One region of the Kitasatospora sp. NPDC049285 genome, then DNA from elsewhere that is predicted to be linked to it. Evidence: riboswitches for the same ligand, from Rfam matches in the RefSeq annotation. Region 1 holds a riboswitch; the other holds the start of a gene.
The links. A riboswitch is a leader RNA that binds a small molecule or an ion and turns the genes downstream of it on or off. The one in region 1 is predicted to bind cyclic di-AMP.
Positions count from the first base shown of each region.

Region 2: another riboswitch for cyclic di-AMP. It lies ahead of AB0K51_RS17235 (glycoside hydrolase family 16 protein); the one in region 1 lies ahead of AB0K51_RS25940 (M23 family metallopeptidase).

Region 1 covers NZ_JBFAQR010000049.1:36,388-40,589, forward strand. The annotation lists gene AB0K51_RS25915 (hypothetical protein) at 1-65, opposite strand, end outside; gene AB0K51_RS25920 (hypothetical protein) at 239-442, opposite strand; gene AB0K51_RS25925 (TetR-like C-terminal domain-containing protein) at 473-1,039, opposite strand; gene AB0K51_RS25930 (alpha/beta hydrolase) at 1,039-1,860, opposite strand; gene AB0K51_RS25935 (YiaA/YiaB family inner membrane protein) at 2,004-2,294, opposite strand; cyclic di-AMP (ydaO/yuaA leader) riboswitch at 2,521-2,687, shown strand; gene AB0K51_RS25940 (M23 family metallopeptidase) at 2,698-3,480, shown strand; gene AB0K51_RS25945 (hypothetical protein) at 3,499-4,202, opposite strand, start outside.
Region 2 covers NZ_JBFAQR010000023.1:64,667-68,868, reverse strand. The annotation lists gene aceB (malate synthase A) at 1-11, opposite strand, end outside; gene AB0K51_RS17245 (IclR family transcriptional regulator) at 139-909, shown strand; gene AB0K51_RS17240 (hypothetical protein) at 970-1,416, shown strand; gene AB0K51_RS17235 (glycoside hydrolase family 16 protein) at 1,424-2,683, opposite strand; cyclic di-AMP (ydaO/yuaA leader) riboswitch at 2,689-2,821, opposite strand; gene AB0K51_RS17230 (lipase) at 3,132-4,202, shown strand, end outside.

The DNA of each region.
Region 1 (4,202 bases):
AGGGCGGTCCGGGGCGTGGGGATCAGTCCGGTGGCCGGCTCGGTGTGCTGGGTCGCCTGCGGCATGTGCGCTGTCCTCCGTGCTGTCGGTCACGACCGTGAAGGCGGTCTTCATCGGTATGACTTCCCGACCGACAGACAGTGTTACGCGCGGAGGATGACGAGAAGGTCTCGAACCGGCACCGAGTTCGGGGATTCGCGCGGGAATGCGGCGATTGCGCCGCTCGTCCCGGAGGTGCTCAGAGCGACGGCGCCTGCCCTGTCAGCCCCTGCGCCACCGACTCCGGGTAGTCCGGCGAGAGCGGCAGGTCGGGCGCCGTGACCGCGTCGGTCAGCGGACCGGTGCCGACCGGGTGCGGGGCGGCGTGCGCGCTGGGGGCGGCAAGGGAGGCGACCACGCCGACGGCCAGCGAGGCAAAGGCGAGCATGCTGCGCTTCTTCATACCGGGTAGAACGCGCGAGTCGCCGGGAGGTCACGACGGCCAGTGCGCCAGGCCCGCCACCAGCACCTCCGTCAGGCGCTCCAGCGTCACGTCCCGGCCCTCGGCGAGCTGGAACGCCCCCGCCGTGGCCAACGAGGCGTACCCGTGGGCGGTCGCCCGCAGCGTCCGGGCGGCGTGCACCGCCTCCGACCCCGCCAGCCCGTACCCGCGCAGCACCGCGAACAGCACCTCCACCAGCCGTCCGCCCGCCGCGCTCAACTCCGGGTCCGGGTCCGGCGCCTGGGGCAGCGCCGCGTACCGCCGCGGGAACTCGTCGGCGTACCCGGCGTACGCGGTGAGCAGCGCGGCCACCGCCGCCTCCCGGGAGCGGCCGAGCACGGCCGCCGCCAGCCGCTCGGTCAGGTCGTCGGTGGTCCGCACCGCGACCAGCCGGCGCAGTTCGGCGAGACCGCCCGAGACGTGCTTGTACAGCGAGGGGGTGGCCACCCCGGCCTTGGCGGCGACCGCGGCCAGGGTGAGCGCCTCGGCGCCCTGAGCATCGATCAGGTCGAGGGCGTGGTCCACCACGGCGGCGGTGGAGAGTCCGGCGCGGGGCATCAGGCGATCTTCCCGAGGAAGGCGAGCAGGGCGTCGGCGACGAGCTGCGGGTGCGAGGCCATCGGGTAGTGGCCGGCGTCCTCGATCATCACCTTGCGGCCCTTCAGCGCCGCGGCCTGCCGGTCGGCCAGCACCTCCGGCTTCGGGAAGTCGGGGTCCTTGGCGCCCATCAGCACCAGCCCGGGGGCGGTGACCTCCGCGCACCAGCCGATCGGCGCGGAGTTGCCGTGCAGGTACCCGGCCACCGCGGCCTTGCGGGCCGGCTCGCGCAGCATCGCGCCGAGCGAGGCCCGGTAGTCGTCGAAGTCCGCCGGGCGGGCGCCCTTCGGGTAGTAGAACTTCTGCATCGGGCTCCAGATGCCGGGGAAGGCGCCGATGACCGGCCCGGCGACCCCGAACAGAGCCTTCTGGAAGGCGTTCAGCGGCAGGTTCTCGACGAAGGCGTCGATCAGCACCACGCCGCCGGTGCGCTCCGGGGCGAGCGTGGCGGCGCGCACCACGGTGGCACCGGTGTACGAGCTGCCGACCAGCACGGCGCCGCGCAGGTCCAGGTGGGCGAGCAGGGCGACCAGGTCGTCGGCGATCGCGGCCGGGCTGTAGTCGGCGAAGCCGGTGGAGGTCTCGCCCATGCCGCGGAGGTCCATGGTGACCACCCGGTGGCCGGCCGCGCTCAGCAGCGGGGCGAGGAACCGGTAGACCCGGCGGGAGTCGAGCATGCCGGGGAGCAGGACCACCGGGACGCCGTCGCCCGGGGTGTCGTCGTAGGCGAGGGTGCCGCCGGTGACGTCGAGGTACTGGGTGGTGCCGAGGGTGCTGTTCATGGCGGGCCTCCTGGCTGGTCCGGGCTCTCCGGGGTTCGGCTGACTGCCGATAGCCATAAAGCTAAGGCTAATAGCCTTAGCCGTCAAGTCCTGGAGGTGGCGGAGGCCTGGAGGCCCGCCGGAACGGCGGTCGGCGGGTGCGGTCAGATGCCGTCCACCTTGAAGGGGTCGTGTTCGGCGATCAGCTTCTCCAGGCGGGCCTGGTCGACCCGGCTGGTGAGCGCCCCCTCGTCCTGGCGGTCGCGGATCACCTTGGCCAACGTGAACGCGGAGGTGATCTCGAAGAGCAGTCCGACGGCGAGGAACGCGCGCATCCAGGCGTTCACCGGCAGGTAGGCGATCCCGACGACGAGCGCGACGGTGGCGAGGACGAAGGAGGCGGCGGCCTGGAGGTAGAACGCCGCGGTGGTCCGGTGGGGCATCGGTGCGGTCATGGCACCAGGGTCGGGGCGCGGTCGGCCCGGGTCGTGAGCACGGATACTCAACTCCGCCGTCACGGTCCGTCATGCCGGCGGTGGGGGCTTCTGGTAAACCGTCACAAATCACCCATAGGTCGTCAGGAAAGTTTCACAGCCCCTCGGTAGGAGCTTGGAATCATGGGGTCCATAGGATTAACGTTTGATAACGCAGCGCGGTCGGCAACGCCGTAACCAAGCGGCACCGTGCGCCACGCCTAATCCAACCGGGCACGCCCTTCACCGGGCCGCCCAGGAGCCGGGGAACCACCTTCCACCGGGGTGAATCGGAACGGCCCTCGGGCCCGACCGTAGGAGACCTTCCACCTCCGAACCCGTCAGCTAACCCGGTCGGCGACAGGGAAGGAAGGAGCACGCCCCCGTGGCGTCGACCTACACCGAGAGCACCGGCACCCGGCTGCTCGACCACCCGGCCGAGCAGGACGCCGTCCGGCACCGCCTGCCCCGCCAGTCCCGCGCCGGAGCAGCCCCGCTGTTCGGCGCCGCCGCGATGACCGCCGCGCTCGGCGCCACCGGACTCGCCGCCGCCCCCGCGCAGGCCGCCGCCCCGGCACCCGCCGCACCCGCCGTGACCGCCGCTGACGAGGCGTCGGACGGCCTGCTGGCCGCCGACCCCGGGCTCGCCCTCGCCGCCCGCATCCAGCAGCAGGCCGACGGCCAGCGCACCGCGGCCGACGAGAGCGCCCGGGTCGCCGCCGCCCAGGAGGCCGAGGCCAAGCGGGCCGCCCAGCAGGCCGGGACGCACCGCGACGCCTACGCCCTCCCGCTCGCCGACTACCAGCTCACCGCACACTTCGCGCAGTCCGGCGACCACTGGGCGCTGCTGCACACCGGCCTCGACTTCACCGCCCGCACCGGCACCCCCGTCGCCGCCGTCGCCGCCGGCACCGTCACCTCGGCCGGCTGGTCCGGCGCCTACGGCTACCGCGTCATCCAGACCCTGCCCGACGGCACCGAGATCTGGTACTGCCACCTGTCGCAGATCGCCACCCCGTCCGGCCAGGTCACCGCCGGCACCGTCCTCGGCGCGGTCGGTGCCACCGGCAACGTCACCGGACCCCACCTCCACCTGGAGGTCCGCCCCGCCGCGGGCGCCCCGATCGACCCGCTCCCGTGGCTCACCGCCCACGGCCTCCAGCCGTAGGCACCGCCGCCTGACCGGCTATCCCTCCGGGTCCAGGCCCGGGAGCCCGTCCCGCTCGGCCTGGCCCGGGAGGTACTCCTCCGGCGCCAGGTCCGCGAACGCCTCCCGCTGGGCCGGACCCGGCACGTAGTCCTCCGGCGCCAGGTCCGGGTACTCCTCCAGCAGCAGGCGGGCCAGGCCCGGGACGGTCCACTCGCCGCACAGGTCGATCGCGGCCTCGGCCACCGCCGCCTCGAACCCCTCGAAGTCACCGGCGAGTTCGGCCGGCATCGGGAGCCCGCGGGCGGTCAGCTCGGCCAGGTTGCGGTACGAGCGGTGCATCAGGCCCTGCTCCAGCAGCCGCCGCGCCCCGTCGGTGGCCATCCCCACCACCCGGATCCGCTCCGGGCTCCACGCGTCGCCCGGCTCCAGGCCCGGCACCTGCTCGAACGCCGCCTGCCGCTCCTCCTGCGTGAACTCCCGGAAGCCGTCCAGCCACACCCGCACCGCGTCCAGGTCCCACTCCGGCACCCCGTCCGCCCGCAGCAGCAACGCGTACAGCCGCGGCCAGGTCACCAGGTCCGAGCGCCGCAGCAGCCCCGCCAGCAGCTCGCCCTGCCAGTCGGCCTCCTCGTGCAGCCGCTCCCACCGCTTGGCGTTCAGCCGCCGCGCCGTACGCTGACGGTCGATCAGCAGCCGCACCGCCGCGCCGTACGCCAACGGGTCGCCGTCCGGCTGGACGT
Region 2 (4,202 bases), on a different contig from region 1:
TCTGCGGCCATGGGCAGGATACTCCTTGGGCTGTTCCGTTCTGTACAGTGGAGACTAGTTTCCGCGATACAGAATTTCAACGGTTTGTTGATGAATCGCGTGGACTCTACTCCTTCCTCCACAGCAAAGGGAACGTCCGTGGCCAGCACCTCCACCGAACGCGCCGCCGGCTCGGTGCAGTCCGTCGAGCGCGCCTTCCTGCTCCTGGAGGCGCTCGCCGACTCCGGCGGCATCGCCACCCTCAGCGAACTCTCCACCACCTCCGGCCTTCCGATGCCGACCATCCACCGCCTGGTGCGCACCCTGGTCACCCAGGGCTACGTCCGCCAGGACACCGCCCGCCGCTACACCCTCGGTCCCCGGCTGATCCGCCTCGGCGAGACGGCCGGCCGCCTGCTCGGCAGCTGGGCGCGCCCCTACCTGGCGGAGCTGATGGAGGCCACCGGCGAGACCGCCAACCTGGCGGTGCTGGAGGGCGGCGAGGTGGTGTACGTCGGTCAGGTCCAATCCCGGCGCTCCATGCGGATGTTCACCGAAGTCGGCCGCCGCGTCCAGCCCCACTGCACCGGCGTCGGCAAGGCGCTGCTGGCGCAGCTGCCCGAGGACGAGGCCCGCGCCCTGCTCGGCCCCGGCCCGCTGCAGTCCCACACCTCGTACACCGTCACCGACCCTTCCGCGCTGCTCGAGCAGCTCGCCGTCTCCCGCGAGCGCGGGTACGTGGTCGACGACCAGGAGCAGGAGATCGGCGTGCGCTGCATCGCCGTCGCCGTGCCCGGCGCACCCACGCCCACCGCGCTCTCCGTCTCCGGCCCGGAGGGCCGCATCCAGGCGCTGGAGTCCCAGTCCGGGGCGGCCGGCCTGGTCCCGCTGATGCAGACGATCGCCGCCCGCCTCGGCGAGGTGCTCTGACGGACCGTCAGGGCCGCCTTACGCTGAGTGTACCTCCGCACACTCGTCACAGGAGCGCACGTGCACCGTCTGGTCCCCCTCCTCGCCGCGCCCCTGCTGGCGTTCGCCCCCGCCGTCGCGCCGTCCGCCTCCGACCTGCGGGTGGTCCGGCTGGACCCGGATCCCGTGGCGCCGGGCGGGACCACCGCGGTGCACGCCTTCGTTGCCAACGGCGGGCCGGACACCACCGCCTCGCCGTTCACGGTGCTGGTCGACCTGCCGGCGGGCTTCACCGCCGAGGGGCCGTTCTTCCCGTCCGGGTGCACGGCGGCACCGGCCGGCCGCCTGGTGAGCTGCACCTTCCCGGCCGGTCTGCCGCGCTACCGGACGGCGACCGCGCTGGTCCCGGTCCGCGCGGACGCGAACGTGCCCCCCGGCAGCAGCGCCGAGGGGCACGTTCAGGTGCTGAGCGCGGACCACCGCGATCCGGCGGACGACCGGACGGCGTTCACGCTCTCCGTGTCGTGACGGGGCGTCAGCGGTACACGCGCACGTAGTCCGAGCTGAAGCTGATCGGCGCGCTGCCGCTCGCGGCGGGGTGGTAGGCCCCGGCGCTCAGCGACAGGTTGAGGATCAGGTACGCCGACCAGTTCGACCCGACGCCCGTGCCGTCGGAGAAGACCTTCTGCCCGTTCACGTACCAGTCGACCGAGTTGGCGCCGTAGTACGTCCCGATGGTCACCCACTTGTCGGCGCCGACCGAGGCCGCGTCGGTGTAGTACTTCGAGCCGGACTTCACGTGGTTGGTGAGCTCCAGCAGGTTCGGGTTGTCCGGGTGGTACTCGAACGAGTCGATCTCGCCGTTGCCGTTCTTCCAGGTCCACAGCGCCGGCCAGGCACCCGACCCGGCCGGCAGCTTGACCCGGGTCTCGGCGTAGTCGCCGGTCTTCACCTGGAAGCCCTGCTGCGAGTACTCGGTGGTGAGCAGTCCGGTGTCCCAGGCCCGCTTGCCGTTCTCCAGGGTGTGGCTGGAGGGGGTGGCGGTGAAGGTGGCGACGCCGCCGGAGACGGTGACCGCGTTCGGGCTCAGCCAGTCCAGCTTGTTGTCGTCCGGGTTGTGGTTGCCGTACTTGTACGAGCTGCTGCGGTCGCCGGTCCACTTGGAGCCGTAGCCGATCGGGCCGTCGAACTCCTCGGACCAGGCCAGCGACTTCCCGGGCACCGGCGCACCGGTCGACGGCGCGGGCGTCGGGGTCGGCGTGGGGGTGGGAGTCGGCGTGGGCGTCGGCTTCGGGGTCGGGGTCGGGGTCGGGGTGGGCGTCGGCTTCGGGGTTGGGGTCGGCGTGGGGGTCGGGGTGGGCTTCGGCGCCGGGGTCGGCGTCGTGCCGGCGGCCGCGACCGTCAGGGTGCGCGCGGGCAGGTTGTGCCAGCTGCCCGCGGTGTCCTGCCAGAAGCCGAACTGGGTGTAGCTGCCGGCCGGCAGGGTGCGGGCCGCGCTGGTGAAGGTGACGCCGCTCGGGCAGATCCGGACGTTGCCCGCGTTGCCGGGGAAGTCCAGGTTGCGCCCGGCCGCGTCACGCACGCCGACGCCGACGGTCTTCGCGGTGAAGCAGGAGTCCGAGTGCAGGGTGAGCGAGGCGGTGGTGGCGGCGCCGGCGGTCATCGCGGTCGGGGTGAGCCGGTCCTGGACGACGGTGGTGGCGGCGTTGGCGCTGCCGGTGGCCAGGGGCACGCCGAGCAGCGCGACCGACCCGGCGAGGACGCCGAGGCGGGCGGGGGTGGCGACAGGTCGCATGGGGGTGGTCCTCCGCGACGCCTGCGAGGTGAGCTGTCGGGTTCGGGCGCTGAGGCAGCCCGGCCGCGCGTGGCGGCTTCACCCCGAGCCGGGCCCGCGCGCCCCTGGGCAGGGCGGAGGGCACGGCGTACTGCCGTGGTTCCCCCGCTCCTGCCCGTGCTGTGCTCTGGGTGTCGCCGACGGGCGGGCAGGACTCGGCGTCCCGGCGGCGGGTGAGCCCGGTGGGCGTCCCGAGCAGGCTAGGCAGATTGTCCTTATATCTCCAATACCGGTCCGCTGAGACATGGTTCACACCCGCCGCGCCGGGTGATCACCCGCGGACCGCCCCTCGGCCATGGGGCCGACAGCCACACCGGGCGGCCCGGGGTATGCGCCGCACCCATTCCGACGGCACTCCCGCCTCCGTAGCGTGCGCGTACGGGACTCAGCGTGAAGGAGTGAACGCGGTATGTGGAGAAACGGACGCGGGAGGCGCGGCGGCTTGGGCTTCCTGCTCGCGGGCGTGCTCGCGCTGGCGGGTGCGGTCGTCCCGACGGGGACGGCTTCGGCGGCGGTGCCGTCCAACCTGACCCTGGAGGCGAACTACGGCAGCGTCGCCAACGGCTGGGACCACGTCGAGCGGTACCTCGACACCACCTCCGGCTTCCACCAGGAGCAGTACCCGCCGGACGGCCGCGGCGACCAGGACGGGCAGCGCCTCACCTTCTTCGGCGGCGTCAAGCAGCCCTACTCCGGTCGCTTCCTGCTCTACTCGGCGCCGGGCTGGAACACCGGCGCGCACCAGGTCCCCGTGCTGCTGGTGCACGGCGCCAACGACAACCCGGACCGGGCCTGGGCCAACCCCGGCGAGTCCGGCGGCTACGGCTGCGGCGCCGCCTCCTGCCCGAGCACCGGCCTGATGCAGTACCTGGCCGGGCAGGGGTACCGGGTCTTCGCGATCGGCTTCGCGCACAAGCAGGGCGACAACCTGATGCAGGCTCAGGAGGTCGGGGACGCCGTCGCGCTGATCCGCGCCAAGCTCGGCGTCCCCCAGGTGGACCTGGTGGGCTGGAGCAAGGGCGAGATGTCCACCCGGGCCTACGTGTCCTCGGTCAAGCCGTCCTGGGGCCGCCCGTACGCGGGCGACGTGCGCAAGCTGATCACCCTCGGCGGGCCGAACGGCGGCTACGACTACCCCTTCGCGCACGGGTGGGCGCACGACTTCTCGATCTGGCCGCAGTGCGGCGGCGCGGTCAACGCCCCCTCCCCGCACCTGCACATGACCTGCTACGGCACCTACACCGCGCACCCGGAGTTCTCCTTCACCCCGAGCGGCGGCTACGACGACTACCCCGGGCAGCGGCAGATGCTGGCCCGCTGGGACTCGGTCTTCGGCGTCGACCAGACCCAGCAGGACTGGTACACGACCTACTACGGCGGGCAGGGCTTCTACACCGACGGCGGCGGCATCCAGGCCGCGATCAACGCGGGCTCGCTGGTCACGCCGCTGCGCCAGGCCGGGGTGCCCGCCACGGTGACG